DNA from 3 places in the Clostridium sp. YIM B02551 genome. Region 1 is predicted to be linked to each of the others. Evidence: riboswitches for the same ligand, from Rfam matches in the RefSeq annotation. Region 1 holds a riboswitch; each other region holds the start of a gene.
What was found. Region 1 has a riboswitch for cobalamin ahead of L1S47_RS12015 (HoxN/HupN/NixA family nickel/cobalt transporter). Riboswitches for the same ligand answer to the same signal wherever they lie in the genome.

Region 2: it holds a riboswitch for cobalamin, as region 1 does, so the genes downstream of both, L1S47_RS10550 (sirohydrochlorin cobaltochelatase) here and L1S47_RS12015 (HoxN/HupN/NixA family nickel/cobalt transporter) in region 1, are expected to answer to the same signal.
Region 3: it holds a riboswitch for cobalamin, as region 1 does, so the genes downstream of both, cobT (nicotinate-nucleotide--dimethylbenzimidazole phosphoribosyltransferase) here and L1S47_RS12015 (HoxN/HupN/NixA family nickel/cobalt transporter) in region 1, are expected to answer to the same signal.

The regions. Positions count from the first base shown of each region.
Region 1 covers NZ_JAKGTF010000009.1:87,357-97,918, forward strand. Annotated here, with positions in the region: gene L1S47_RS11995 (flavodoxin) at 1-447, opposite strand, end outside; gene L1S47_RS12000 (NAD(P)H-dependent oxidoreductase) at 447-1,022, opposite strand; gene L1S47_RS12005 (TetR/AcrR family transcriptional regulator) at 1,147-1,737, shown strand; gene L1S47_RS12010 (GNAT family N-acetyltransferase) at 1,786-2,223, opposite strand; gene L1S47_RS12015 (HoxN/HupN/NixA family nickel/cobalt transporter) at 2,294-3,313, opposite strand; cobalamin riboswitch at 3,440-3,626, opposite strand; gene moaA (GTP 3',8-cyclase MoaA) at 3,713-4,696, opposite strand; gene moaC (cyclic pyranopterin monophosphate synthase MoaC) at 4,677-5,162, opposite strand; gene L1S47_RS12030 (MOSC domain-containing protein) at 5,251-5,718, opposite strand; gene L1S47_RS12035 (molybdenum cofactor biosynthesis protein B) at 5,745-6,236, opposite strand; gene L1S47_RS12040 (molybdenum cofactor guanylyltransferase) at 6,258-6,872, opposite strand; gene mobB (molybdopterin-guanine dinucleotide biosynthesis protein B) at 6,859-7,380, opposite strand; gene glp (gephyrin-like molybdotransferase Glp) at 7,385-8,602, opposite strand; gene L1S47_RS12055 (hypothetical protein) at 8,638-9,723, opposite strand; gene narI (respiratory nitrate reductase subunit gamma) at 9,750-10,430, opposite strand; gene narJ (nitrate reductase molybdenum cofactor assembly chaperone) at 10,427-10,562, opposite strand, start outside.
Region 2 covers NZ_JAKGTF010000008.1:467-11,028, reverse strand. Annotated here, with positions in the region: gene L1S47_RS10580 (cobalt-factor II C(20)-methyltransferase) at 1-147, opposite strand, end outside; gene cbiT (precorrin-6Y C5,15-methyltransferase (decarboxylating) subunit CbiT) at 140-712, opposite strand; gene cbiE (precorrin-6y C5,15-methyltransferase (decarboxylating) subunit CbiE) at 709-1,311, opposite strand; gene cbiD (cobalt-precorrin-5B (C(1))-methyltransferase CbiD) at 1,304-2,398, opposite strand; gene L1S47_RS10560 (precorrin-8X methylmutase) at 2,398-3,024, opposite strand; gene L1S47_RS10555 (cobyrinate a,c-diamide synthase) at 3,011-4,342, opposite strand; gene L1S47_RS10550 (sirohydrochlorin cobaltochelatase) at 4,385-5,206, opposite strand; cobalamin riboswitch at 5,536-5,719, opposite strand; gene L1S47_RS10545 (amidase domain-containing protein) at 5,821-6,867, opposite strand; partial or broken gene L1S47_RS10540 (M15 family metallopeptidase) at 6,853-7,758, opposite strand; gene L1S47_RS10535 (M20 family metallopeptidase) at 7,996-9,168, shown strand; gene L1S47_RS10530 (DUF5105 domain-containing protein) at 9,409-10,065, opposite strand; gene L1S47_RS10525 (DUF5105 domain-containing protein) at 10,175-10,562, opposite strand, start outside.
Region 3 covers NZ_JAKGTF010000002.1:272,062-282,623, reverse strand. Annotated here, with positions in the region: gene L1S47_RS04020 (peptide chain release factor 3) at 1-814, opposite strand, end outside; gene L1S47_RS04015 (Cof-type HAD-IIB family hydrolase) at 1,086-1,910, shown strand; gene L1S47_RS04010 (Cof-type HAD-IIB family hydrolase) at 1,941-2,768, shown strand; gene L1S47_RS04005 (histidinol-phosphate transaminase) at 2,770-3,843, shown strand; cobalamin riboswitch at 3,885-4,103, shown strand; gene cobT (nicotinate-nucleotide--dimethylbenzimidazole phosphoribosyltransferase) at 4,263-5,303, shown strand; gene cobU (bifunctional adenosylcobinamide kinase/adenosylcobinamide-phosphate guanylyltransferase) at 5,300-5,860, shown strand; gene cobS (adenosylcobinamide-GDP ribazoletransferase) at 5,863-6,603, shown strand; gene cobC (alpha-ribazole phosphatase) at 6,612-7,202, shown strand; gene L1S47_RS03980 (cobyric acid synthase) at 7,217-8,701, shown strand; gene cbiB (adenosylcobinamide-phosphate synthase CbiB) at 8,704-9,657, shown strand; gene L1S47_RS03970 (ABC transporter substrate-binding protein) at 9,669-10,562, shown strand, end outside.

The DNA.
Region 1 (10,562 bases):
TTTCATTTCGCTATTAAATGGAATAATATCTTTTGTCCCTCTCATAAATTCTCCCGCTCCAATACCTACACCAAATCTCCACTCATAACCTACTTTTTTGCAGAAATGTTCTAATATTTTAAGAGCATATCTATTTTGTATTCCCTCAAAAAATCCGCAGTTAACTACTCCATAAACTTTTACAGATTTTTTAATAATCTTAGCCTGTTCTTCTAAATTAACCAAAAACTCAACTACTGTCGATGGTAAAGAATCTACGTATAGCGGGAAAGTAATTACTAATATATCTGAACTTGCTAGTTCTTCATAATTCACCTTATTATTTATAGTACAATTATTTACTTCAACATTTTCAAGTTGGATCAACTTAGTAAGTTCCTCAATAAAAAACATAGAAGCACTGTTATTACCTCTTGGACTTCCATTAACAAAATATAATTTTCCCATTATATTTCCTCCCCCACAACTTTAATATAACTTAATATACTATTTACCAAGTTTTCAATTTCTGCTGCATCTCTACATACATAGCTTTCTGCATTATCCTTTTGAAAGTTTATAGCATTTGCTTGATTTAACCCTTTAAATGTCTCTTCCTCATTAGCAGTAATATCTCTACCATAACCGACAAAAACAAGCTCTGGATACTTCTCGTAACGTGGTGCATGATGCATTTCACCATTAACATCTTTAAAGAAAGGCAGAATTTTGCATATACCACGATCTAATACCCTTTTTATTTTAGGGCTATAGCATCCATATTTTATTTCACTTAAAACAATATACAAATCACTATTTATCTCAGTTCTACTTATTTCTCTAGTTATATCATCAAAAACACATATACCAGGTGTCTTTAACCAACAATTAAAACACCCTATACATTTGTTCATTTTCTCATCTTTAACATTATAGTATTTGTAATTATAATTACTCTCTCTAAGTTTTTTAAGTAACTCTTCTTGAAGTTTTTCTCCCACGCTACTTGTAGCTTCACCATCACTAACTAACAATATATTCATAGTTATCCTCCTTTTAGTATGTTTACACTGTAAACTTTATATTTGTATTATATTTCACTAAGTTTACACTGTCAACATTTTATGATATAATTTTTTTTAGAAAATTTTTTGGAGGAAAAACTAAATGGCAAAAGATAACTATCATCATGGCACATTAAAAGAAGATATGATAAGAAATGGTCTACAGCTTTTAAACAAAGAAGGTTTTGAAAGGTTTTCATTAAGAAAAGTTGCTAGTATGTGTGGTGTTAGTCATACTGCACCATATAAGCATTTTAAAGATAAAGAAGATTTAATTAACTCAATAGCTTTAGAAGTTTGGGAGGCTTTTTCTATTTCTTTATTAGAGTCTACAGAAAAATATCCTGATAATCCAAGAATTCAAATTCTTGAGATGGGAAAATCCTACGTTAAGTTTATGGTAGAAAATCCTGAATATTTAAAATTTATGTTTCTTACAGAACATAAGTATCCAATATTTATTAGTAATAAAGATTTACATCATCTTAATGATACTCCTTTTGATATTTTTAAAAAGAGCTGTGAAAATTACCTTAATTCAATATCAACTAAAAAAGAAATGTATTACTTAGATACTATATCAATGTGGAGTTTAGTACACGGTATAGCACTACTTATCGCAAATAAAGTAATCGAATATGATGGAGATTATTTAGAATTAGTAGAAAAAATGATTAATGAAAAACTTGAATAGCTTATAAAAAAGAGAAGCCATAAATATAAAATGGCTTCTCTTAATTCTTTATCTGTGGATAAATTTATTCTTTTTTAAAACAATAGGTGTTACCCTATCTCCATAGAAATCTTCTGCATTTCCAATTACTTCGCATCCTAACTTTTCTAACATTTTTAATGTTATATCTCTTGCTTCAATATATATTTCCTCTGCTCCGAGGTTAAAGACTTCATTAAGTGAAAATAAAGCAATCTTCTTACCTAAACCTTTTCCACGTAACTTTTTATCAACTGCGTATCTGCCCCAATGCCATTCTCCTTCTTTTTTCCAACTTGCAACAACAGCGACTATTTCTCCATTTAATTTTCCACACCACCAAATGGGTTCAAATTCTTCACTTATGGGAATTAATTCTTCCGGTATATGTTGTTCTTTTTTAAAAACTTCTATTGATAGCTTTATGACCTCTTCCATGTTTTCTTGCTTAACTTTTTCTATATTCAAAATTACCACCCCAATTTACTGTTAATCTTAATAGAATTATACTATGCTTATTGTACTCCTACAAATAATTCTATTTTTCTCCTATATTAAGTATCCTCCAACCAGCATAGGATATTCCCCATACCACTATAAATAATCCAACTAAAATATAACCAGCAATATTAAAATCTAAGTTACTAATAAAATTACAGAATTCATTATCTAGTCCAAGTATAGGTGTTATCATTTGTATTATTTCAATGAATCCAATAAACAAAGCTGCAATTACTGAAAGCCCTGTAATGGTAAGATTGTAATAGATTTTACGAATTGGTGTTGAGAAAACCCATTCGTATGCCGTGCACATAAAGAAGCCGTCTGCTGTATCCATTAAACTCATTCCTGCTGTAAATAATATTGGGAAAGATAACGTGGCAAGAATCGGTATCTCATGACTTGCTGCAGTTGCTGAAGTTGCTAAAAGAGAAACTTGAGTTGCAGTATCAAACCCTAATCCAAATAGAAATCCTAGTATATACACATGCCATCCTTTTCTAATAGACTTGTACACAATTCCAGTTAATTTATTAATAAATCCTTTGGAATTGTCATAATCTAGCTCTTCTTCCTTATAGGTGCCTTTTCTTACTTTTAAAAAAGTTTTAAAAATATCCTTCCACATGAAGAGGTTAACTAATCCAATAATAAGAAGGAAACTACCTGAAACTGCAAGTGAAATAGCACCTCCATACTTTTGAAACTGTGGCATACTGCTTTCAGTCCACTTTACTGCAAAAACTGTAAGTGCTGCCATTATTATTACTACAGTTGAATGTCCAAAGGAAAATAGAAAACCTACTCCTTTTGGATTTTGTCTTTCTTGCACCAGCTTTCGAACTGTATTATCTATTGCAGTTATATGGTCTGCATCAAAAGCGTGCCTAAGCCCTAATGTATAAGAAAGAACTGCCATACCAATTATTTGTGGATACTCGCTAACACCTGTTAGTAATAGTGCAATACCTATGATATGCAATGCTAGTACAGCAATAATATATCTAACGAATCCTGAATATTTCTTTTCTTGTATATTTGATTTTATTGTCTCCAAAAAGTTTTCCATCCTTTATATAATATTCTCATTTAAAAAGCCTCTTAACTTTATTCGTCAAGAGGCATAATTGCGAAAATAAATATAAACATTTATCATTACAAATACCCCCTATCATCCGTAGAGTTATTTTCTCAAAATATAGGCAGGTCTCCTGACTTAAGTATCTACATTCTTATAAGCCTTCCCAAGATATCTCAGTGACATATTTTATAAGAACTACTCTTTTACAGTGGCGGGACCGTGAGGGATTTTCACCCAACTTCCCTTTTAATTAATCAACTACGATTAAACCTATATTATATACAAATGGTATAATAGCACATTACATTAAACAAGTATAGTTATTTTGTTCAAGATTATAATTCTGTGTATTCTTTTAGAAAAACTCTCTTGCCTTTATCCACCAATCTGTGACATAAGCCTTTTATCTTCGTCTTGATTGTTTGTTCCAAAATTATGTTTATTCGGCTTATTTAGAATTGTATTTTTAATTATTTTCTCAAGTTCATCATCTGAAACTCCTTTTCTTAATATGTTTTTCAAATCAACACCATATTTCCAATGCAAACATTGCTTTAGAAAACCATCAGAAGTTATTCTAAGCCTATTGCATGAACTACAAAAATTATGAGTTAATGGACTTATAAATCCTATTCTTCCTCCTCTGTTATAATTTTTACTATGAGCATAATAATATATAGCTGGCCCGGAGCCTAAAATATTTCCTTCATAAGGTTTAAGAATATACTCCTCTTCAATTATATTTTTAATTTCATCTGAGGTTATACCTTCTGTCCCTTTACTAAGCCCTATTGGCATCATCTCAATAAAGCGAATATCTATATTTCTTTCTAGTGCAAATTTTATAAGATTTAAAATTTCACCATTATTATAGCTATTAATAATTACTGTATTAAGTTTTAAAATCACACCTTTTTCTATACATCTATCAATAACTTCAATTATTGTACTAAGCTCACCCCCTCCTGTTAATTTTCTATATTTCTCATGATCTATACTATCTAGACTTAAATTGATTTTATTAACACCACTATCAATTAGCTCTTCTAAGTATTCATTAAGTAGAATTCCATTAGTAGTCATTAGCACTTCTTTAATACCTTCAACATTTTTAATTTTTCTTACTAGGCTGCATACATTTTTCCTCATTAGAGGTTCTCCCCCAGTAATTCTGATTTTTTCTATACCTAACTTAGCTGCAATACTTACAACTCTAATAACTTCATCGAAGGACAACAATTCATGCTCCTTTTTAAAATATGTATTACCTTTTCCAAGGCAGTATATACATCTTAGATTACAATTATCCGTAATTGAAATTCTTAAGTAGCTAATAGTTCTACAGTACATGTCTAACATAATCCCCACTCTTTCCTCCACTTTTCTGAGTTAAGTATATATTTTCAATAATCATACTCTTGTCCACAGCTTTACACATATCATATATAGTAAGTGCAGCAATTGAGACTGAAGTTAATGCCTCCATTTCAACGCCAGTTTTTCCTGTTGTCTTTACTATAGCTTCAATTTGAATACAATTATTCTTATAATCTATCTCGAAATCAACTTGGCAGTTAGTTATTATGAGAGTATGACACATAGGAATAATATCCTGTGCCCTTTTGCTGCCCATTATCGCTGCAACTCTTGCAACTCCAAGTACATCTCCTTTTCCTATTTTTCCTTCACTTATAAGATCAAGGGTTTCCTTATTCATTTTTATATTACCTTTGGCAATAGCTTTTCTACTTGTGTTGGATTTTTCGCTTACATCGACCATTACAGCATTTCCAGCCTTATTAAAATGTGTGAATCTCTTTTCCATAGTACGCTCCCCTAACCAAAGTTATTTGTTATTCTTTATAATCAAATTTGATAAGACAATAAAAGATTTTGAACTTATGTTTCTTCTATCACCCTTGATTTGTTAAATTCCTCTGCCTCTCATCCTCACTTAAAAGTCCTATTTTTTCTCCTATAGTTAAGACTCCTCCTCTAATAACTCTACAGAATACTCCTTCTCTAGGCATTATGCAGTCTCCAACGGAATAGAATATATGACATCTGCTATGGCATTCCTTTCCTATTTGTGTCATTTCTAAGATGACATCTCCACACTTAAGTCTTGTCCCAATAGGAAGCTTAGTAAGTTCAATTCCTTTCACAACAATATTCTCCCCAAAATCTCCAAACTTCACCTTGCCGCCTTTTTGTCTAAATTCTTCTATGCGTTCTAATGAAAGTAAGCTTATTTGCCTGTGCCATTTTCCTGCATGAGCATCACCTTCAATACCGTAATCTTCAATAAAATTAGCAATAGGAATTTCATCTTTAGCTGTCCCTTTTTCCTTGCTAATGCAAAGTGCAATAACTTCTCCCATTTTACTCTCCCATTAATTAGTGTTTTCTATTTACTAGCGCATTCATTTGCTTTTCCTGTAAGTATGTCTAGCCCATGAGTAATACTACTTATAATTACATCCAATGATTCCTTAACTCCCTTTGGACTTCCAGGTAAATTTATTATTAGACTCTCTCCCCTTATTCCAGCAACTGCCCTTGAAAGCATTGCCCTTTTTGTTATAGTAAGGCTGTATCCTCTCATAGCCTCAGGAATACCTGGAGTTTCTCTTTCTATAACTTCCTTTGTTGCCTCTGGAGTTACATCTCGTTTACTAAAGCCTGTACCACCAGTTGTAAAGATTACATTTAGCTTAAGTTCATCACTCATATGTTTTAATTCATCAGCTATTTTCTCTTTTTCATCGGGTAATATAGTATATCTAGATACATTAAAGCCATTTTCCTTTGCTACTTTTTCAATAACTTTTCCACTTTCATCTAGTCTTAAACCTTTATAAGCTTTATCACTACAAGTAATTATCCCAACATTATACATAGTATCTCCCCTTTTTTAATTTTATTTCACTTCACACTTTAGGAAATTTCTATATTCCTGAGGAGTATTAATATTTAATAATGAAAGCATCATCCTATCAAATTTCATTATTTCATTTTCATTAATTTTTCTTACATTTAACTTTTGAAATATTTCTTGAATTCTTAAGTTATTTGCTTTTAATTGGCTTTCTATTATCTCTATTGATTTTTTTGAATACATAGCAAAAAGAGGGTGATATCTTTCTTTTATTAGTGGCACCACTGCATCATATTCTTTTATTGAGGCTATGTATTCTACTAAATCTTTATTAGGATAGGGCATATCGCATGCAGTAATAAACGCATAATCATTTTGAGATTTTAATATGCCGGTATATAAACCTCCTAGAGAACCTTTCCCACAAATAAGATCTCTATAAATTTTTACCCCAGTAACCTTATACTTTTCAGGAGTATTTGTAATTATGATTATTTCAGAAAAGATCTTTTTATATACAGAAAGAATTCTATCTATAAATTTGACCCCATCAATTTCTAAAAAGGCTTTATCTACTCCCATACGAGTATTTTTTCCACCAGCTAGAATTACTCCAGTAACCTTTAACAATCTCTCCTCTACTTCATAATTCCACATCACTTAAGAACCTTTCTTCTATAAAATCAGCAATACTATTTACGTCATCTATTTTGAATTTGTTAATATTCTTATATTCTTTAGGGAGAGTAATAACTTCTCCTACAGAGGTATTATCCACTATTCCTATAAGATTGTTTTCTGGCATAATTAAAGGATTTTTAAATCTAATTATTTCAATTTTAGGTTTATTACTTGCCTTATAACCTTCTGTGATTACAAGATGAACATCTTTAAATAGTTGTTTTACAATTTCGTCAATATTCTCTTCGGCATAGACAGTTTTTATCATTGCCATTTGAATTTCTGATGATATTGTTACAACATCTGCTCCTGCTCTTCTCATTCTCCAAGTATCTTTTCCTTGATGGTCTATCTCAAATTCATGTGCATCATGTTTAATTGTTCCAATTTTATATCCTTTGTCTTTTAGTAACGGTATTATCTTTTCTATCAGAGTTGTCTTTCCACTATTGCTGTATCCAACAATTGAAACTACTGGTATCATTTATTTATTCACCTATTTCATTAGTTATTTGAATAAGAACTTCTTCCCCTTTTTTTATTTCAGTAACTTCTTCAGGAACAACGATAAAACAATTAGAATTTATTATAGAACTAAATGAACCTGAACTTTGCTTTTTCATAGCCTTAACGTATAATCTACCTTCTTTTAAAAAACACTTTCCACTTAAGAAATGGACTTTTCCAGGTTTCTTTTTTATAGATTCTTCAAGAACTGCTGTAACCATATTTAATTGTTTATTTATTCTTCCCTGAAGTTTATAAATAGAAGGTAATACAAATTCCTGAAATGCTACCACGGTTGACGCAGGATTTCCTGGTAAGCCAAACACAAGAGTATTTACAAGTAAGCTAAACAGCACAGGTTTCCCAGGTTTAACTGCTATTTTCCAGAACTTTTCTTCTGCTCCCATTTCCTTTAGAGTAATTTTTGTATAATCATAATCTCCTACAGAAACACCACCAGAAATAATTAATATATCGCATTCCTTGGCCCTCTTTAATTTATTTGTTATTTCATATCTGTTATCTTTAGCAATTCCCAAATCCTCTACATTGCATCCAGCATCAATTAACATTGATTGCAAACTATAACTATTTATATTTCTTATCTTTCCTGGTAAAAGTTCTTCTCCAAGATTTATAAGTTCATCTCCAGTTGCTAATATTGCAACCTTTGGCTTAACAGCAACTTTAACATATTTAATATTTAAAGCAGCCAACATCCCTATTTTTGTAGGATTTATCAATTCTCCTTTTTTTAAGACTAAATCTCCCTCTTTTATATCTTCTCCTTGAAATCTAACATTTTCCCATCTTCTCGCTTTCTTAAGAATCATGACCTTATTATTATTGCTTTTAGTATGTTCAATAGGGATTACAGTATCATAACCCTCAGGAACTTTAGCTCCTGTCATAATCCTTATGGCTGTTTCTTTACAAGGAGATACTTTTAATTCATAACCCGCCGGAATATTTCCTTCTATATTTAATAAAACTCCACTTTCTTCATCAAAACTATCGAAGCAGGAAGATATTACTGCATATCCATCCATTGCAGAATTATTAAATGGTGGTATGTTTTCTTTGGAATAGATATCCTCTCCCAAAACTCTATTTAGTGCTTCCATAATATCCACCACTTCAGTTTTCAATGTAGAAGTACTACTTAAAATTGTGTTAATTGCTTCTTCTACTTTAATCACAAATCATTCCCCTATATACTTTCTTCGTTTCTATTTTATGCACTTTTTCCCAATCTATTCTTTGACTGGTATATAAAATACAATACTCCTTCATAAAGAAGTATTAATACCATTATCCAAGTTCCGCTTCTTAAAATAAAATTTTGAATTGAAAATAAAAACTTACTAGTTAAAGTAGGAAGACTTAGATTAAATTTCATTGTGAAAGTATATAGCATTCCAAAGGTAAATATTCTTGACCACTGTGTAACATTGTACACTGCAACCCCCTTTATAAAGCCATACTTATTTACTCTTTTAATTGCTCTTAATACTTCAATAAATTCAACTATAATAAACCATAATAATATCCAAAGCCATATAAACAACACTAGGTTGTAATTAATAGCACCAGACACTGCACTTGCTAGACCAGTAATAGACATTGCTCCATGAAGAATACAATTTGTATTTGTCCAGCCATCCTCGAGATTCCATTCTTTCGAAAAAAAATATTTTCTTATTATTAGAATAAAGGCTAATATGTATAAGGCTATTCCTAAGTATATAAGTGAGGAGCTTACTAGCTTAGGAAATTTTTCTCCAAAGATTGTATTTCCAAATACCACAATAGATTGAGTGCTTACTGTAGAAAGTAATAATATGCCGTGAACTTTACTATATAATCCCTGACCGAAAATAGCACCATAATTTCTAATGCATATTGCTAAATATAAAGCCCACAAAGCTAAATTCCCCCAAAACATAACCCTTGCAAATGTATCTAATTCATGAATTCTTTGAAAAATGGCTATTCCGCATACAGAAGTTCCTGCCACCCAAGTCCCAACACCAAAGCTTTTTATTGCCCCCTTAAAATGAATTTCATTAATTGTTTTTTTTATAGCAGATTCTATAAAAGACGCAGCAATGAATATCCATATAATTAGCAAGGAAGTTGTAAGTATCTTCCCTGCTTTATTTTCTAGTAAGGGTATATTCTTCATTGCTCCATTTATAAATATCCCACACCCCATAACTATTGCCCCTGCAGCTGTTTCAGAAGGGGTAGACTTTAATAATAATATTTTAATTATGAAAAAAATCAAAAATAACAAGATAAACATTAAGGTAAATTGCATAGTGAATTTCCTCCAAGAAAATTACTTTAACTTCTTTTACGGTATACAATATAACTTCTAAATATATAGGTCACTGGTTGACTAATTATGTGAACCATTCTTGTAAATGGCATTAGTGCGAAAAATAAAAAGGCTGTAAACACATGAAACTTGAACAAAATTGGGACCTGCATCATAAGCGTTACGTCAGGTTTTAAAGTTAATATTCCTCTAAACCATGGAGCAAGAGATGCTCTATAGTCAAACCCTGCTGGATTAATTGAATGTACTATAGTTACAAGCATTCCATTAAATACAACTAATAGAAGTAATAGAATTGATATTAAATCACTAAAACTACTTGTCATTCTAACTCTTGTAACCATAAATCTTCTATATACAAGAATTGCTAAACCTATACAACTAGCTAACCCTGCCAGCCCCCCCATAATTGTAGCCATTATGTGATACTGTTCATCACTAACCCCTAATCCTCTATAAAACCACAAAGGAACTATTATTCCAGCCACATGGCCTAAGAATGCAAAAATAATCCCTATATGAAAAAGAGTGCTCCCCCACTTAAGAAGATTTTTCTCTAATAGCTCGCTGGATTTTGAACTCCAACCTCTCTGGTCATTGTTATATCTTAAAAATAAGCCAAGGATAAAAACTGTTATTACTATATAGGGATATATAATCCATAAAAGTTGTTCAAAAAAAATCATAGGTTTCCACCCCCAGTTAATTCACAATCAATCTCATCCTTTTTTAATACATTTAGCAGTATGTTAAACACCTTATTATAAGGATTTCCTTCCCTTCTAAGCTTTAGAAACATTTCATAAATTGACTCTTTA
Region 2 (10,562 bases), on a different contig from region 1:
CTTAGCTGTTTCATATGCAATACTTACTCCCCCTTCTTCTGAAGTTGGTGCAACTATAACCTCTGAAGCTTCTATTGCCTTAACCGCTTTTAGTGTTAATAGTTCTGGATCTCCTGGGCCCATTCCTATTCCATATAATTTATTCATTTGTAGTTTCCTTTCTTCCACTAACTATAAAGATTCCATTATTGCTTGTTAGCATATAACTTCCTTTTACATTCTTGCTTATGTTGACCTGCGTTATCTCAATATTATAATTTAAAGCCTTTAGTGTCTCACATGCCTTATAACAATTATCTATAGTAATAAAGTTTAAAACTATTTTTCCTAAGTTCTTAAGTTTTTTATGAGAAACTGAAATTATTTCTTCTAAGTTTCCTCCACTTCCACCTATAAAAATCCCATCAAAATTATCATCAGTGAAATCATTTAGCGTCTCTAATGCCTCACCTAATATAACTTCAAGATTGTCACAATTAAATTTATTTTTATTCTCTAATATAAGGTCAAAAGCATCTTGCTCTTTTTCAATAGCAATCACATCTTTGCACATCTTGCTCATTTGAACGGACACAGACCCTGTTCCAGCCCCTACATCAAGTACTTTTGAAGAGTCTTTAAGTTCCAATTTAGAAATTGATAAAATCCTTACTTCTTCTTTAGTCATAGGAACCTTTCCTCTTATAAACTCTTCATCTTTTATATATATCATTCTCTCTCCACCACCAATACGCTTAAATTACTAAACATTTTACTCATTATTTCTTCAGGTGCTCCAATAGTTATTTTCTCATCTTCATAAGATAAATTTTCCCCTACATAAATTCTAGCCTCTATGTTTTCTTCAAATATATCCTTTGCCAATTTATTAGGAGTATTTTTATTGTCAGTAAGCCATATGGTAAGTTTTGAAGATTTTATTTCCTCAATAAATTCTCCTTCTCTTCCATGTAGTGAAGATAATTTCGCTTCATTCCAAGGAAGAGACAATTTACTCATTAAATATTGAAAGGAACTTAATCCTGGAATCACATTTATTTCTTCTTGCAAGTTTTCTTTTAGATAGTTCAATACTCCATAAAAGGTTGGATCTCCAGAAGCTACTATACTAATGTTTTTATCCACATTATCTTTGATTATATCCACAATATCTGCAAGTTTTTGCACTTTTTTCTTAGTATTATCAACAAAAGCTATTGAATCTATAGCTCTACTAAAGCCTATTATTAGTGAGCTATCCTCTAGAACTTTTACAGCTTTTAAAATCATATACTCCTTACTTCCAGGTCCTAATCCAACTAAATTAATCATAGTTCTCCTTTTCACTTGCAAATAAAAGCTTGGGTTCTTTTCCTCCCCAATATAAGACTACTTCAACTTCTATTTCATTACCAGTATATTGCTCCATTTTATTCTTAACCTTAATTCCTATATTCTCATATACTTTATGATACTCCTTAGGAATGATTTTCACAGCACCTTCTGTGGTCTTTTCATTATATACTTTATTAACTAAATCCAAGGGACATCCCATTAAAGCTAACTCTAAGGCAAGTATTTCTAATCTCATATCACATACCTTTGAGTGGGTATTAAATACTCCTCCCGCAACTTTTCCAAGCTTTCCGATATGCCCAATTATAGTAACTTTTCTAACCCCATTATATTTGGCTGCATCTAATGCACTACCTACATAGTTTGATATAGTTACCATCTTGTTTTTGTCATATCCCAAGGTCTCTCCATATCTTTCTCCCATATTTCCAAAAATAAATATTATGTCTTTATAATAGGCAGACTTAGCTCTCATTTCTATTTCAATGGTTTCCTTAAGAGCCTCTTCTGACATTGGGTAAACTATACCAGAGGTTCCTAAAATACTTATTCCACCCTCTATATTAAGTCTTGGATTAAAAGTCTTTTTTGCAACTTCTTCTCCCTTTGGTACGTAAATAGTTATTTCAACTCCATTATTTTCTGGAAGTACACTTAGCACTTCTCTTTTTATCATTTCTCTGGGAACTGGATTTATAGCAGGCTCACCTTTTTTCACGTAAAGCCCTTCTCCCTTAACTACTCCTACACCTTTTCCACCCTTAAGAATATAACCACTTGGAATCTTCTTTGCCTTTGCCCATATATCAAGCCCATGGGTTACATCTGGGTCATCTCCTCCATCCTTTATAATGGAACAGCATATATAATCCTCCCTTTTTTCAATGGAATCAATCTGTAGATTAAGCTTTATTCCACTTGGAGTATCTATTTCTACATAATTTAATTTCTTTTCGCTATACAGCATCATAGTTGCTGCCTTAGCTGCAGCTGTTGCGCAAGAACCAGTTGTATACCCACATCTAAGCTTTTTCCCACCTGCATTTACATACATTTCAAACATTATTCTCTCTCCACTAAAAGGTACATTAAAGCATTAACTATAGCTGCTGCTACATTGCTTCCTCCTTTTCTACCTCTTATTGTTATCATAGGAATATTTAGCTTCTCTATTTCTTCCTTCGACTCCTTTGCTCCCACAAAACCAACAGGCGCTCCTATAATAAATTTAGGACTTGCTTTTCTTTCTTCACATAACTCTTTTAAAATAAACAATGCAGTTGGTGCATTCCCAAACACAAAGAATTCTACCCCTTCCTCTACTGCTTTGCTAACAGCTGCCATTGATCTTGTTGTTTTTTCTTCTTTTGCCTTCATAGCCACTTCTTCTAGTGAAACATATGTTATTACTTCACACCCTAGATCTTTTAAAGCCTTTTTATTTATACCAGCTGCAACCATGTTGGTATCAGTATATATCTTCACTCCACTTTTAAGTAACTTCTTAGCTTCTTCTATTGCACCTTCTCTTATATAAACTAAATCTTTATATTCAAAATCTGCTGTAGTATGTATAACCCTCCTTACAATTGAAAGTTCTTCCTTATTAAAGTTATGCTCGCCCATTTCTTTTCCTATTATTTCAAAACTCTTTAATTCTATTTCCATAGGATTTTTAACGTAATGCATCTTTTCTCTCCTTACAACTAATTATAATTTCTTTTATAAAATCTAAATTAGAGAAAAAGTGTACATGTCCATATGCCCCAAGAGTATTATTTTTTATATATCCACATGTCCACTCTTTTAATCCCCCGTTAAAGGTCTTTTTATTAAGCTTATACACAGTTTTATTACTACATTCAACCTTAGATTTATGGAACTCATGAGAATTTATTGATAAATTTCTTTTAATTAATTGATTCCTTGAGATATCTATGTGATTATATCCAAAATTATTTAACGTCTTAGTCATATAAGCTTCTCCATCAAAAAAGCCAACCATATTAGTATTATCAATAGACTTCATTAAATACATAAGCCCTCCGCACTCAGCATAACAGGGCGTACCTTTTTCTAGTTCATTCCTTAAACTGCTTAGAAAACTAGTATTTCTAGTAAGTTCATTACTGAAAACTTCTGGATATCCTCCACCTAAATATATCAAGTCCAAATTTTCTGGAACTTTTTCATCTTTTAGAGGAGAAAAATATATAACTTCTCCAGCCTCCTCCAGAAGTTCTATGTTCTCCTTATAGTAAAAAGAAAAGGCTATATCTTTTGCAATTCCTATTCTAATTCCTACGGAATCCAAGTGATAATTATCTTTAAATTTATCTGTTTCCTTCATTAATTCTAAGATTGAATTTACGTCTACATCTTCTTCTATAAGACTTGATACAACATCAATCTTTTCTTGTAAATCTGTAATCTCTTGACTTTGAACAAGCCCTAAATGTCTTGATCCTAAAGTAATTCTATCATCTTTGGGTAAGTACCCTAAAACCTTTATATTTAATGTTTCTTCAATTAATTGCTTAAGGAAAATATAATAAGATTTGCTTATATTATTTAATACTATTCCTGCAAATTCACAGTCTGAAAAATTAAGTATTCCTTTTAGTTCTGCTATAAAAGTAAGACTTGAAGCCTTGGGAGAAATTACAAGAATAATCGGAAGTCCTAAAATTTTTGATACATGTGCTGTTGAGGCTTCTATAGTTGTTCCTATTCCATCATACACACCCATAACCCCTTCAATAATTCCTATATCCTCATTATTCCTACTATAAGCTGCCTTAAGTCCTTCTTCTCCCTGTAAAAAGAAATCTAAATTTCTAGAAGGCTTTCCTGTTATTTTTTCATGAAAGGCTCCATCAATATAGTCTGGTCCCACTTTATACCCTGCTATATCATAACCTTTTTTCTTCAATAGATTCATTAAACCTATTGTAAATGTTGTTTTGCCTCCTCCAGATGAATTTGATGCAATAACTACAGATTTCATATAAAAACTCCTTCAAGATACTTATTACGCTCCACTATAATTCTATCCCTTTAAATTTTCTCCAAACCCTTGGAATTTACCACTTAGGGCATCTTCTAGATGCTTCATATAAATACTTCTTACTTCTTCATATTCACCTAAACCAACATTGAATTCTTCAACTTCTATTCCCTCACCCTTAAGTGTAGATGCCCAAGAATCTTCTTTCTTTGAGAAAATATCTTTTCTAGCATGATCTCCTACTACAAGTAAGAATGGTGCTAGTACAACACTTTTTATATCTCTATCTTTCAAGTATTTTATAGTATTTTCTAATGATGGATACGCCTCAATTGTTGCAATTATTATATTACCATGGTCTAAATCTCTAAGCCTATTTTGAAAACATCCATAACAAGAGTTGCCTGGGTGATGAGTTCCATGCCCTGCTAATATAACCCACTTATTTTTAGGTAGATTATTTGAAATTGCATAAACTAAATCATCATAATCTAAGTTAACCTCATCAGATTGAAAATATAGCAAAGGACGTCCTACTCTTAAATAATTGAACTTACACTTGTAAATATTAGCTACCTTTTTTATATAATCAAATTCTTGTCCAGGTATTATATGTAAGGGTTGTATAGTTACCTCTTCATATCCTTCATTCAGTAAAGAATCTAACGCTTCTTCTGGCGTAAAAATGCTGATATCATGTTCTTTTTTTAGTTTTTTGATAATCTTATGTGAAGTAAATGCTCTAATTACTTTATACTCTTTCCCAAATCTTTCTTCAACTTCTCTCTCCATCGGTACTATATTTTTTTCTAATGCATCTAAGTAAGATGTCCCAAAACTTAAAACTATAATTGCTTTTTTCATAACAAACTCCTTTATGTAAAAAAATAAAACCTTCTGAATAATGTCAGAAGGCTATGAGAAATAATCAAGGTAATCCTAAAATCACTTTGTCCATTTAGCCACCCTCTCCATCGCTCGTAGAGATGAATTTTTATCGTGAGACTTGATTAATACTTGTTTAAAAATTGCGGTTTCTGGCAATTTTTATGGCATGTATTACTCTTAGCCGAACAAAAATTCCTAAAAAGTTTTTTAGTGAGACTCAATTTTATGGCATGCATAAATTCCTAGTCGAACTTAAAAACTTTGAGAATTTATAATGTGAGACTTAATCAGTCGCATAAAAACCCTATTAGTGTAAAAACTTAGGCAGGTATTCTGGCTCAAGTGTCATAATCTTAGCTTATCTTCCCAGTTTCCCAGTGATTCTATAACTAAGACTCTTCTTTTACAGCGGCGGGACCGCACAGGAATCTCACCTGTTTCCCTATTATACTAATTCCCTTTTGGGACATTTAAAGGCTTTATTTAAATAAATTTATTTTATCCTATTAGTCACCTATGTTTTATCAATATTTACTTTGTATGAAGATTATAGCATTGTAGTATAACTATGTCTATAACAATACTTACTATTAATAATGAACTCTTACTAACCAGAATTTTATCTTTTTATCACTCCACCCTAGATCCCAAGGAACATTATTTCTATCAGTATTATGACAAGTAACTAATGTATACCCCTTTGAATCTACTCCTGATACTACAGAAATATGTGTGATATCGCCTTTTTTTTCATAGGCCACAAAATCTCCCGGCAACAATTTATATGATGCCTTATAAACTTTTTCATAACTTCCATGTGCAATAACAGATGCTCTTCCACTATGTATCATATATGAGGTAAACTTATCTGCATTTACCCATGGTCCTGTAGCACTTCCCTTACTATAATTCCAAGTAGAGTTTTTTTTGAATTTACCTCCTTCATGGAGTACTTGTGATGCAAAGTTTGCACAATCTCCTCCTTCTGGATTAAAATCTCTATAATTCTTATTATATTTAAATCCATACTCAGGTAGTGAAGCAGCTCCGCAGTAGGTATCTGCATATTGCATTGCTCCCTTTCTTCGTTCATTTATGTCGGAAATATCCCTAGTTTCCTGGGAAATAATATGTTGTTTTATACTTTCTGCTTTTATATTGTCTAAACTAAGGGAATCAGCAAATGGATCTGTATACCATTCCTTAGTTATTACCCATTCTCCTTCTTGTTTAGTAAGTTGTAAAGAATGATATGTACCTATTCTAGAACTATTAACAATGTCCGGAAGATTTTCATATATATATTTATACTCTGTGTTACACATTATATTAAAGGAATATCTATCATTCCCACCTCTACTTCTTCTTATAATTACTTTAGGAATTATTTCAGTGAATTTAACTCCTTGCTTTTCTGCCCAGTTATTTAAATATTTCACTTTTCTTTCTTCATATTCATAAGCCCATTTTCCATACTTACTATTTGTATCATATAGTGATTCTATTAGTTCTAAGTTTTTATCCAAAATAGCCTTATTTCTATTAATAAATATGTCTTGAACAAATTCCACCAGTTCCTTATCTTCTGCTTCAGAAAGAGTAGTTTTTTCTTTATTATCGTCTAACTTATCTTCAATTAGTTCAATAGCTTTCTTTACTTCTTCATCATCTACTGGTGCACCTTTATACCAGCTTCCATCACTTTCTTTCCAGTTTCCAAAATATTTTGCTTTTATTATTATTTCTGGCCTATACTCAAAGTGAAGAATATCAAAATGCCCCCATTTTCCTCCCCAAACAAAGTTATTCTTTTCAAAAACCTGAACTAAATCCTTTGAATATGACTTAAGTCTTTCCTCTGCCTTTTTTTCAGTACTCCACTTCCAATAATCTCTAGGATCACTTTTAAGATCTATCGCTATTCCAAAGGAGTGTGGACTTAATCTTCCAGTACCTGAGATAACTCTATAGTTATAAGTTCCACTAGCTGGATAAAGACAATTAGATATATCTGGTTTTGTCTTTGCTAATGGTATCAATTCTTTTAATGATGTTTCTAATGCTGTTCTAGCTCCGTTTTTATCATTAAACCTATAACCTGCAAATCCATATTGTAATGGCTTTAGATTTTTCTCAATCTCTCCTTTTGATGATCCATATACTTCATGTAATAAGTCATAATTTCTTCCTCTTCCAGGATCAAAGTCCTTTTTCATCACTGTTGTTGTAAATTCCAATGGATAAACTTGTTCTAACATATCTTGAAGATCAGGATTATCTAATTTTTCTTCATGCCCTTTTTTTCTCATATCATCATATAATATCTTTTTGCCAGACTTCATTATAATTAAAGTTCTACTGCCATCAATCTCAATATCTTTTATATACCCTGGATAAGCTAACATAAGTGTCAATATATCTTGCTTCATTTTGCTTTTATATTCTTCATTAATGATTTCTTGTGACATAACTGGCATTTGAATATTTAGCAATATACACACTAAAATCATTGATATCCATTTTTTCATCCTTAGTCACCTCATCTAGTAGCTTTAATTTTTTTTATAACTATATACTGTCCAAAGAAATCGCATAGTATGTAATATGAGTTTTAAATATGAAACTTAATTTATGATTATTATTAATTCTAGTTGAACTTAAAACTCAACTGAATTTTTGATAGTTTTTAAATTTTTTTTACTTACAAAGTTCTTAAACTATAGTATAATTTTCTGAAATAATTCATTTTGAAGGAGGGCATGAGTATGGATCCTATAAAACTTTCTAAAGAAATTCATGATGATATTATCAACTGGAGAAGGGAACTTCATAAAATTCCTGGAACAGGCTTAGATATAGAAGAAACTTATAATTTCGTTTGTAATGAATTAACTAAAATGAATATTGAGTTTATCACTCTTAGCAAGACTGGAATATGCGCACTAATTAATGGCGAAAATCCTGGTCCCACTATTGCCATTAGAGCTGATATGGATGGATTACCTATAAAAGAAGAAACAGGTTTAAAATTCGCCTCAAATAATAATTGTATGCATGCTTGTGGACATGATGCCCACACTTCAATGTTACTTGGAACAGCAAAAATTTTATCTAAATATAAATCTATACTAAATGGTAATGTTAAGTTGATTTTTCAACCTGCAGAAGAAATCTCAGCTGGAGCAGAACCTATGATTGCTGAAGGAGTTCTCGAAAATCCAAAGGTAGACCGAGTTTTAGGACTACACATAGGTGGATTTTTCCCAGAAGTAAAGGCTGGCATGATTGGTGTGAGAACTGGATATACAACTTCTGCAGTTGATAAATTATCAGTAACAATAAACGGCAAAGGTGGTCATGGTGCTTTACCACATCTTTGTGTAGATCCAATATCAATAGGTGCTGAAATGATTTCTGCTCTTCAAAGAATAGTCAGCAGGGAGATAAATCCTCTTCATCCAGTAGTTATTACAATTGGTTCTATTGAAGGTGGTTCTACTTGGAACATCATTCCAGAATCTGTGCACTTTCAAGGCACAATTCGAACAATTTTTCCAGAGGATAGAGAACTAGTTGAGAAAAGAGTTATTGAAATCTGTAACGGAATAGCTTCTACTAATGGATCATCTGCGGATGTAGTTTATGATAAGATTTGTCCTTCTGTTAATAATAACTCAGAAGTAACTAAAAGCTTTATGAAATCAGCTCTTAAAATTGTTGGAGAAGAAAACTTAGTATACTTAAAAGAACCTACTATGGTTTCTGAAGATATGGCTTACTATCTTCAAAATGTCCCTGGAACATTCTTTTTCCTTGGCTCAAATAACCCTGAAAAAGGAATTATCTATCCACATCATCATCCTAAATTTGATGTTGATGAAGATGTTCTTTGGATAGGTCCAGCAATATTTGTTCAAGCTGTATTAGATTATCTTTAAAAAAATCGTCAAGGCGATTATGAGCCGTCGATTTTTTTCTCGCATCTGCCTTTCCAAACGCATGTGAGGAAAATTTGGCAGGCGACTAATTCTATTTTTTATTCTTTAGGGGGGCTAGTAAATCCTTAGATTATAATTCAAACTTATAATGTTATCTACAACCTTAAAATATTATAAATTCCTAAAGAATAATAAAGCTAATAAGGTCATGGAGATTATAACTCTTCCATGACCTTATCATTATTTATAAATCACTAAATTATTATTTATGAAATCTTTGAATGGTCCTTCTTTAACCTCTTTCCATTCATTATTTTCTAACTTAAGATCAATAGTAATTTTTTTAGCCTCATCTGATATATTAGGATTTTCAAAATACTTACACATTTTACTTGTTGCAAGTTCCATGACTTTTTTCATAAAAGCATCTTTAGTTTTATATTCTTTAGCTAATTCTTTCATTTCACTTTCAGATACTATTTTGTCTGGAGTTAACTCCTTACGATCTAATATCATAGGATTAACTACAATTTCAACTTTAGCATTTTCTTTATCAACATTAACAGTATTAATGTCATATTTTATTTTTGTCATTCCTCTTCTTAATGAATCCACTAGCTTATTTAAGGTTTCTTTATCAATTCCACTTGCATCACTCGCTATACCCTCACTAAATCGCTTGTCCAACTCATTTGTAAATTGCTTTACTTCATCATTGGATATTCCTAGTTTCTTGGAATCACCCATCTCACTTTTCACTGCTAAATCCATATAAAATTTTATGTACTCACCTGGTGATGGTGATGTTTCAGTTGGTTTTTTGCTACATGAGATTAATAACGCCATAGACATTATAAATGCCAATGATAATGTTAAAACTTTAAAATTCTTCTTCATTTTCCCCCTCCTTCCGTCTAATTATATCACCCTAAATCTAATTATAAAATCGAAGTTTTTTCCAAAATTAAAGCCATGAAAACTTTAATTTATCTCCATGGCATATCTGTTATTTATAAATAATTAAATTATTTTTTATAAAGTTTTCAAGGGTTCCTTCATTTACTTCTTTCCATTCACCTTTTTCAACCTTCAATTCTATAGTCACTTTTTTAGTTTCATCAGATATCTTAGGATTCTCGAAGTATTTGCATAATTTATCTATAATTATTTCTGTTGCTTTCTTTTCCAATGTAGCTTGATCTGTATATTGTGAAGCCAATTGCATAATCTCATCTTGCGATATTAGCTTATCTGGACTAAAGTCATTTTGTTCTATTACCATTGGATTTATTGACATTTCAACCTTAGCACTCTTACTATCAGATTCTACTGTCTTTATGTCATATTTGATTTGTGACATACCTTTTCTTATTGATGTAACCATTTTGTTTAGG
Region 3 (10,562 bases), on a different contig from region 1:
CTAAAAAGTGTTGTAAAAATATTTCTACACCAAAGTTTGTTAGAGCTGAACCAAAGAACACTGGAGATAATTCTCCTGCTTTAACTTTTTCTATGTCAAATTCATCTCCAGCAACATCTAACAATTCAATGTCTTCTTTAAGTTTATCATGAAGCGGTGCTCCTAAAAGATCTCTAAATGCAGGATCTTCGATGTTCCCTTCAAGCATTTCAACTTCAGTTTGACCGTGATTACCACCATTAAATACTGCAATTGCTTCTTTATCTCTTTCATAAACACCCTTAAAGTCCTTACCTGAACCTATAGGCCAGTTAAGTGGATATGATTTAATTCCGAGTTCATTTTCAATATCCTCTAATAATTGGAATGGATCTTGAGCTTCTCTGTCCATCTTATTTATGAAAGTAAATATTGGAATTCCTCTTAATGAACATACATGGAATAATTTTTTTGTTTGTTCCTCTACACCTTTAGCGGCATCAATTACCATTACAGCAGAATCTGCAGCCATAAGTGTTCTATATGTATCTTCAGAGAAGTCCTGGTGTCCAGGGGTATCTAATATATTTATACAGTAACCTTGGTAATTAAATTGCATAACTGAGGAAGTAACAGATATTCCTCTTTGCTGTTCTATTTCCATCCAGTCAGAAACTGCATGCTTTGAAGCTTTTCTTGCTTTAACTGATCCAGCAAGTCTTATAGCTCCACCGTATAAAAGTAATTTTTCAGTTAGGGTAGTCTTACCAGCATCTGGGTGAGAAATGATAGCAAAGGTTCTTCTTTTCTCAATTTCTCTAATAAAATCTGCCACCTTGAGTTCCTCCTTAAGTGAATATATTAATCAAATAGAATTACTATCTTTAAAACAAACTACATTATATCAATTGAAGCGAGAAAATTCAACTAAAATAGAGGAACAAAAGTGTAGAGATTGAAGAAATAAGAGTGTATTTGATTTTGAACGAAATTCAAATATATGTTTATTTTCATTTTTAGAAATTTGCACTGCAATAAATAGAAGTATTATTATATAAGTAATAATAAAATATAGACATTCATTATGTCGAATTAGATTTGGGGGAATGAATAAAGTGTATAAGTTAGTATCTATTGATATAGATGGAACATTACTTGGAAGTAATAGACTAGTATCAGAAAAAACAAAGGAAGCAATCAAAAAAGCTACAGAGCTTGGAGTAAAAATTGTTATAACATCAGGAAGACCAATTAATAGAGTTATTGATTTAGTCAAAGAACTTGGATTAGATAAAGATGAAGAATATGTTATAGCCAATAATGGGTCTACAGTGCATAATACTAAGGATTTATCTATTATTTATGAAAGACACTTAAGAGGAAAGGATCTTAAAAGAGTATATAAAGTATTCAAAAGAGATGGACTAGCTTTTGAAGCTCATATGGATAGAGGTTCATTAGTAGAAAAAGATATTGTAAATGTATTGCCAAACAACTGGAGATTATCTTCTGAGGACACGAAGATAATTGATTTAAATAAAGAGTTAGATGATGAAGAGAAAGTCATTAAGTTTTTAATCATATCAAAAGTTGATGTGCTAGAAGATATATATGAGGACATAAATAAAAAATTTAGTAATGAATATAGTATTGTCAGAAGTTTTGATCATTTATGCGAGTTTATGTATAAGGGATGTAATAAAGCAACAGGGTTAATGGAGCTTGGAAAACATTTAGGGATAAAACAAGATGAAATAATGTCCATTGGTGATGAACTTAATGACTTTGAGATGATAGAATATGCAGGACTGGGAGTAGCAATGGGAAATGCTAGAGATGAAATTAAAAATATTGCAAACTATATAACAAAGAGCAATGATGAAGATGGAGTAGCTTATGCACTAGAAAAGTTTATAATTAATGCAAAATAACTAAAGACATTTATTATAGGAGGGTTAATCATGTACAAACTTATTGCTATTGATATGGATGGAACTTTGTTAAAAGATGATAAGAGCATATCTGAGATAACAAAAAAGAGCTTAAAAAGAGCCCAAGAATTAGGGGTAAAGATAGTGCTTACTTCAGGAAGACCAATTCAAGGTATAAAAAATTATTTAGATGAATTAGAGCTTACAGGAGAAGAAGATTATGTTATTGGATTAAATGGAGCCTTAATTTGTAAAACAAGTGATTATTCAGTTATAAGCAGTAATGCCACATTAACAGGGAAAGACCTAAAATATATTTATAATAAGGTAAAAGGACTTAACACATATATACATGCATTTACCAATAATGGTGACTTAGTTAATAAAATAAGCAAGTTTTCTGATAATGAAGAAAAGAGATTAAACATAAAGATAAAGCAAGTGAATATTCTAGAAGATGTGTTAGATAATGATGAAATACTTAAAGTAGTATTAGAAGAAGAGAAGGAAGTGTTGGATAGAATTACGCCAAAAGTTCCTAAGGAATTATTTGAAGAGTATAATGTTATTAGAAGCGTTGACTTTATGTTGGAATTTATGAATAGAGGGTGCAATAAGGCTTCAGGATTGGAGAAACTAGGTGAATATCTAGGAATTGCTAAAGAGGAAGTAATCGCAATCGGAGATGCAGATAATGATGTTGAAATGATTGAATATGCAGGCCTAGGTGTTGTGATGGGAAATGCCAAGGAAGAAATTAAAAGTATAGCAGATTTTATAACCAAGAGTAATGAAGAAGACGGAGTAGCTTTTGTAATAGAAAAATTCATAGTAGACTTAGCTAAAGGAGAGAAGTAATTTGAAGAATGAAAGATGGAAGCATGGTGGAGATATATATACTAATGGTGTATTTAAGGGAAAAGACCTTGTAGATTTTAGTTCTAATATAAATCCTTTAGGTGTTTCTGATTTACTTAAAGATTGCATAGAGGAATTATTTAGTGAAGTAGTGAGATATCCTGATTATCAGTATAGAGAATTAAAGGCAAGTATTAGTGAATACTTATTAAGATATGAGAATATAAATGTATCTAGTGATGAAATGATACTTGGGAATGGTGCCTCAGAGATCTTAGACTTAATTTTAAGTAAAATAAAAAAATTAGGAATAGTTGTGCCGTCTTTCGTTGAATATGAAGATTTTGCATTAAAGCATAGTGCAGAAATTGAATATATAAATTTGACTGAGGATTTTCAGTATGATTATAGTGAAATATTAAGCTCTTTAAAGAAGTTTGATGGAATAATCTTAGGGAATCCCAATAACCCTACTGGGAATATAATAAATAAAGAGAAATTTCAAGATATATTGAATTTCGCAGAGAAAGAGAATAAAAAGATTATAGTTGATGAGGCATTTGTAGAGTTCTCTAGATTAAATAGTTCATTAATAGATAAAATAGCTAGTTATAAATGCTTAGTAATTATTAGAGCATTTACTAAGTTCTTCGGTATGCCAGGAGCTAGACTTGGATATGGAATAACTAGTGATAAGGAATTTATAGAAGAATTAAAGAAATATCAGCTTCCTTGGAATGTAAATTCTTTTGCAGAAATAGCTTTAAAAAAATCTTACAAAGATGAGAAATATATAAGTAAAAGTCGAGAATGGATAGCTAATGAAATAAGTTATATGAAAAATGAATTAGCTAAGTTATCAATATTTAAAAAGGTTTATGACACAAATTGTAACTTCATTCTTTGTAAGCTAGATACAATGAAAACTAGTGAGTTATATGAAATATTATTAAACAAAGGAATACTTATAAGAAATTGTTCGAATTTTAAAAAGCTTGATGATACTTATGTAAGGTTTGCAATAAAGTCTAGAAATTTAAATAAATTACTAATAGATAATTTGAAGAATTTATAGAACATTTACAAAGAATAGTTAGTGTGATATTATTTATAAAACTGAATAGTATATCTTATGGTGCCTAGTAAAGATAGTATTTTCTAGATTAAGAGAAGTTATTTTGCTGGTTAAAAGGGAATTGGGTTAAAAGCCCAGGCAGCCCCCGCTACTGTATTGAGGATGAAACCTATATAAACCACTGAGGGAACAAACCTTGGGAAGGATAGGGAGTAGGATGAATCAAAGCCAGAAGACCTGCCTAAGATGTGATAAGGTAAATTTTTCGGAGGGAGAAAGGAAACCATTAAGTGATTAGCATTATGAAAGATAAAAGGAATTACATAGACTTATTTTATATTGCTAAAATGTTAGATTAATGTTTCCAGTGGGTATCCCACTGGTTTTTTTATTTATTATATATTATTGGGGGGATGAAGATGCACAAGAATGCTATGATTGAAGCAAAGACAAAGTTAGATAATTTAATTAAACCTATTGGTAGCCTTGGGGAATTAGAGAATATAGCAATTAAATTTGCAGGAATAACAGGCAAGGTAGAAAATGAAATAAATAAAAAAGCAATTGTTATTTTTTCAAGTGATAATGGTGTATGCGAAGAGGGGGTAGCATCAGCACCTCAAAGTGTTACTGCTATGCAGACAATAAATTTCCTAAGAGGAATTACAGGCATAGGGGTTCTTGCTAGAGTTAATAATTGTGATCTTAAAGTTATAGATATTGGGATTAATGAAGAAATTAATTATCCAGGTTTAATAAGAAAAAAAATAAGAAAAGGTACATCTAACATAGCAAAGGGTGAAGCAATGAATCTTGAAGAAGCAAACGAGGCTATTAATATTGGGATAGAAATAGCCCATGAACTAAAAAAGCAAGGGTATGATATTATCGGTACAGGGGAAATGGGAATAGGTAACACTACTAGCTCTTCTTCAGTACTTATTGCACTAACCAATTGTGATATTGACGAAGCTGTAGGAAGAGGAGCAGGGCTTAAAGATGATCAACTAACCTTAAAAAAGCAGGTTATCAAGAAAATAATAGAAGTTAATTCACCTATTAAAGAAGATCCTATGGATGTATTACATAAAGTTGGAGGCTTTGATATAGCTGGAATGGTTGGATTGTATCTTGGAGCTAAAAAGTATGAATTACCAATAGTTATAGATGGATATATTTCAGCAGTAGCAGCTTTAATTGCATATAGAATAGATCCTGAAACAAAGAGTTATATGTTCCCATCCCATATTTCAAAGGAACAGGGTTATAATATTGCAATTAATGAACTAGGATTAAATCCAATGTTAAATCTTTCAATGAGACTTGGAGAGGGATCAGGATGCCCACTTGCAATTAATATTATAGAAAACTCATTAAAAGTTATAAATGAAATGGGAACTTTTGAGGAAGGAAATGTAGATATAAAAGATTATAAAGACCTATGGAGGGAAGAAATATGATTTTAGTGACAGGAGGGGCCAGAAGTGGAAAGTCTTCTTTTGGAGAAGCGTTACTTAAGGATAAAGAAAAAGTATTATATATTGCAACATCAATACCTTTAGATGGTGAAATGAAGAAAAGAATACAAAAACATAGAAGTAGTAGAAATCCAAATTGGGATACATTAGAAGCTTATGAAGATATAGCTACAAAAATCAAAGATGCATATGATGGAATTATCTTAGATTGTATTACTGTTATGATTACAAATCTACTATTTATGAATATGGAATCTTTTGAAGAGGAAGATATAATTAAAGTTGATTATAGTAAAAAAGAAGAAGATATTTTAAAAGAAGTTTCTTTTATGATAAAGGAATTTAAAAATATTGAAGATAACTATGGGACAGAGATTATCATTGTTACAAATGAAGTTGGAGCAGGGCTTGTTCCAGAACATAAGTTAGGAAGAGAATTTAGAGATATTGCAGGAAGAGTAAATCAATATATTGCAAAAGAAGCAGATAAGGTATTTTTAGTTATAAGCGGTATACCAGTTAAGATTAAGGGGGAATAACCTTGAAAAATTTCATATTGATACTTCAATTTATGACTAGAATACCTATAAATATTAATTTAAAAGTTGAAAGAGAAAACTTTCAAAAAGGCGTAGCTTTTTTTCCATTAGTAGGACTTATTGTTGGTGTTTTAGAAGCAGCTATATTTTATATAGGTAGTAGAGTATTCCCTTTTAATATTTCTATTTTTATAACCGTAATTTCTCATGTAGTTATTACTGGTGCTATTCATATAGATGGTTTAGGTGATACCATAGATGGGATTTTTTCAGGTAGAAGTAAAGAGAAAATACTTGAGATAATGAAAGACTCAAGAGTTGGAACCTTTGGAGCATTAGGAATAATATTTTTAATAGTAGGTAAGATTAGTACACTCTCTTCAATAAACCCTATAGAAGTATATAAAGGTATCATTTTAGCACCTATCATTTCAAGAACTTTGATTACTCTTCTAATGTATAAAAGAAAGTATGCTAGAGAAAAAGAAGGCATGGGGGATTTATTTATTGGAGTATTAGAGAAAAAGAACTTTGTTATTGCATTATTGACAGGGATTACGTTGATTTCTATTATAGGAAGAAAAAAAGGAGTGATTTTACTAATCATTTGCTTTTTTTTCACAATACTATTTAGGAATTATATAGAGAAAAGAATAGGCGGGGTAACAGGAGACATATTAGGTGCATCAGTAGAATTAAATGAGTTACTGGTATTTTTGATTTATAGTTGTTATTTATTTTAGGAGAAAAAATGAAGATATTATTAGTTAGGCACGGAGAAACAGAAGGAAACTTCAAAGGTTTATATCAAGGGAAAAGTGAATACGCCTTAAATGAAGAAGGAGAGAAACAAGCAATTAAGTTAGGAGAATTACTTAAGGAATATAATATTTCAAAAGTATATTGCTCACCTCAAAAAAGATGTATAGAAACATTGCAATTAATGAATAAGAAGTTTAAAGATATAGTATTAAGCGAAGAACTTCGAGAAATCGATTTTGGGAAGTGGGAAGGCTTAAGTTATAAAGATATAGAAAGATTATTTCCTGGGGAATGGAAAAGTTTCATAGCAGATTATATCAGTTTTACATTCCCAGAAGGAGATTCCTTTAAGGATTTTTATTATAGATGTAATAGTTTTTTAGATAAACTCAGGAGTGATAAAGATAATGAAGTTATATTAATTGTCACTCATGGAGGGGTAATAAGAGCTTTGTTTAGTAGCATTTTGTCTTTAGGATTAAAAGGATTTTATAGAGTAAGTCCTATGCAGGGAGCTTATAGTGAAATAAATATTTTTGGTGGTGAAATAGAGATAAAGTATATTAATAAGGACAATTAGGGGAGGGGATAACTGTGAAAAAAGCAAAAAGTATAATGTTACAAGGAACAGCATCAACAGTAGGGAAAAGTATTTTGTGTACTGCTCTATGTAGAATATTTACAGAAGATAATTATGATGTTTTCCCTTTCAAGTCGCAAAATATGTCTTTGAATTCTGGAGTTACACCTGATGGACATGAGATGGGAAGAGCACAAATAATGCAAGCAGAAGCATGTTATAAAGTTCCAAGTTCCAAAATGAATCCTATTTTGTTAAAGCCTACTTCAGACAGAAAATCTCAAGTGGTTTTATTAGGTGAGGTTTGGGATAACTTAGATGCTGTTGATTACTTTAAAAAGAAAAAGGAATTAAAAGAAAAAATTCAGAATGTTTATGGAGATATTAGCTCTAGACATGAAGTCATAGTTATTGAAGGGGCAGGCAGCCCAGCAGAAATAAATCTTTCGGATGAATTTGTAAATATGGGTATGGCAAAAATCGCAGAAAGTCCAGTCTTATTAGTAGGAGATATAGATAAGGGTGGGGTTTTTGCATCCTTATATGGGACTATTATGCTATTACCTGAAGAGGAGAGAAAATTAATTAAAGGAATTATAATAAATAAGTTTAGGGGGAGTATAGAACTTTTAGAACCGGGACTTAAGCAGATAGAGGAGCTTACAGGAGTACCAGTTGTAGGAGTAATTCCACATTTCAAGCTAGATTTGGAAGATGAAGATAGCGTGACAGACTTTAGTAAGTTTAATAGAGATGGGGATTTGAAAGTTGCGGTAATAAAAGTACCGTATATGTCTAATTTCACGGATTTTAATTCATTGGCCCTAAATACTGGGGTTAGGGTTGAATTTGTTGAACTAAATCAAGAAATAGATAAATATCATTTAATAATACTTCCTGGAAGCAAAAGTACCATTGGAGATTTAAAGGCCCTTAAGGAAAGTGGCATGTATGACAAGATAATTAAAGAGAGAGAGAAAGGAAAGTTCATCTTTGGTATATGTGGTGGATATCAAATGTTAGGAAGAGAAGTTAGTGATGTTTCAGGTGTAGAAAGCAATTTATCGAAGGAAACGGGCCTAGGATTACTTCCAATATACACAGAATTTGAGAAAGACAAGAATACTGTGCTTTCAGAAGGATACGAAAACCTATCAGGAAATAAGGTCAAAGGATATGAGATTCATATGGGAAAAACTTATATAACTGAAACATCTGGTATTAAAAACTTCATAAAATTGACCTCAACTGATGGCGAAGATGGAGTTTTATCACAAGATGAGAAGGTGATAGGAACTTATTTTCATGGTATTTTTGATAATGGAGAATTTACATTACAATTATTAAATAAAGTTAGAAGAACATTTAATATAGAACTTCAAAATAAAGTATTTAATTATTATGATTATAAGAATAGTCAGTATGATGAACTAGCATCAATAGTTAGGAAGTCTTTAGATATGGAGAAGATATATAGGATTTTAAATGAGGGGGTATAAGTATGGATTTGTTTTTGAGTTTTTTACTAGATATGGTAATAGGAGATCCATACAGGTTCCCTCATCCGGTAAAATTTATTGGGAAATATATAAAAGCTTTTGAGAAGTTTGCACGGAGTAAAAATCCTAGTAATAAGAAATTAAGATATTATTGGGGACCATTATTATGTATTTCAACAATTCTAATTGTGTTTATGGTCACATATGGAATTTTAAAATTAGCTCATAATATAAATATATATTTATATCACTTAATTAACATCTTAATTTTATGGACTACAATTGCACCCAAGTGTTTAAGTGTTGAAGGATATAAAGTATATAAGCCATTGAAAGAAGAAGATATAAGTAAAGCAAGAGAAAGGATATCATATTTAGTTTCTAGAGATACCAAAGAATTAGATAAGGAAGGAATATGCAGAGCTACAATTGAGACAATTCTTGAAAATACTTCAGATGGAGTAATTGCCCCATTGTTTTTTGCAATTATAGGGGGGGCTCCCTTAGCTATGGCATATAAGGCTATAAATACACTGGATTCTATGGTTGGTTATAAAAACGATAAGTATATGTACTTAGGATTTTTTTCAGCTAAAATTGATGATTTGTTTAACTTGATACCAGCTAGAATAAGTGGAATTTTAATTGTTATTTCATCATTTTTCCTTAGATATGATACTAAAGGAGCATTTTATATTTTTGTTAGAGATAGAAAAAATCATAAAAGTCCTAACTCTGCCCACCCTGAAGCTGCTGGAGCTGGTGCATTAGGAATAAGGCTAGGTGGACCTACTAGTTATTTTGGAAAAAAACTAGAGAAACCATATATAGGAGATAAGAAAAAAGAACTAGAAGCATATGACATAATTAAATCAATTAAACTTCTTTACACATCAACCATATTAATTATGGTCATATATATCTTACTTATGATAAAATTGAACAATTTAATTTAGGAGGAAATTCAATGAGAATTAATAAGAAAGTAATAACAGTAATCATAACTTTAATATCAATTTTTGTATTAGTGTCATGTTCAAGTAATAACGTAGAAAAGAAAGATACAGCTATAAAGATAACTGATTCATATAACAGGGAAATAACTTTAGATAAAACTCCTCAAAGAGTTATATCAGTATCTCCAGGAGCAACAGAAACTATATTTGCCCTTGGATCTGAAGAAGTATTAGTGGGCAGATCAAATTATTGTGATTATCCAGAAAAGGCAAAAAATATTGAATCAGTTGGGGAAATTACTGAACCTAATATAGAAAAAATAACAGAATTAAAGCCAGATTTAGTAATAGCAGGAGCTCATTTTAGTAAGGAATTAGTAAATAAGCTTGAAGCATTAGGAATTAATGTAGCGGTACTATATGGAGAAGATTCATTTGATGGAGCTTATAAAAATATTCAAGACATTTCAAAGATATTAGGTAAAGAGAAAAAAGGTCAAGAAATAATAGATGGAATGAAGAAAAAGGTAGCAGATGTAGAGAAGAAGATTAGTGGATTATCACGTCCCAGTATTTACTACGTTGTAGGATTTGGAAAATCAGATTTTACTGCAGGAGGAGATACTTTTATTGGTCAAATCATAGAAAAAGCTGGTGGGGATAATATAGCAAAAGACGTAGATGGATGGAATTATTCAAAAGAAAAACTTATGGAAAAAAATCCACAAGTTATAGTTTTGTCAGATAAATATAATTCTAAAGAAGGTTTTACAACTGGCGAAGGATATAAGGAATTAAATGCTGTTAAAGAAGGAAAAGTATATGAGATAGATGATAATATGTTATCTAGACAGGGACCAAGACAGGCAGATGGATTAGAAGCATTGGCTAAAATACTTCACCCA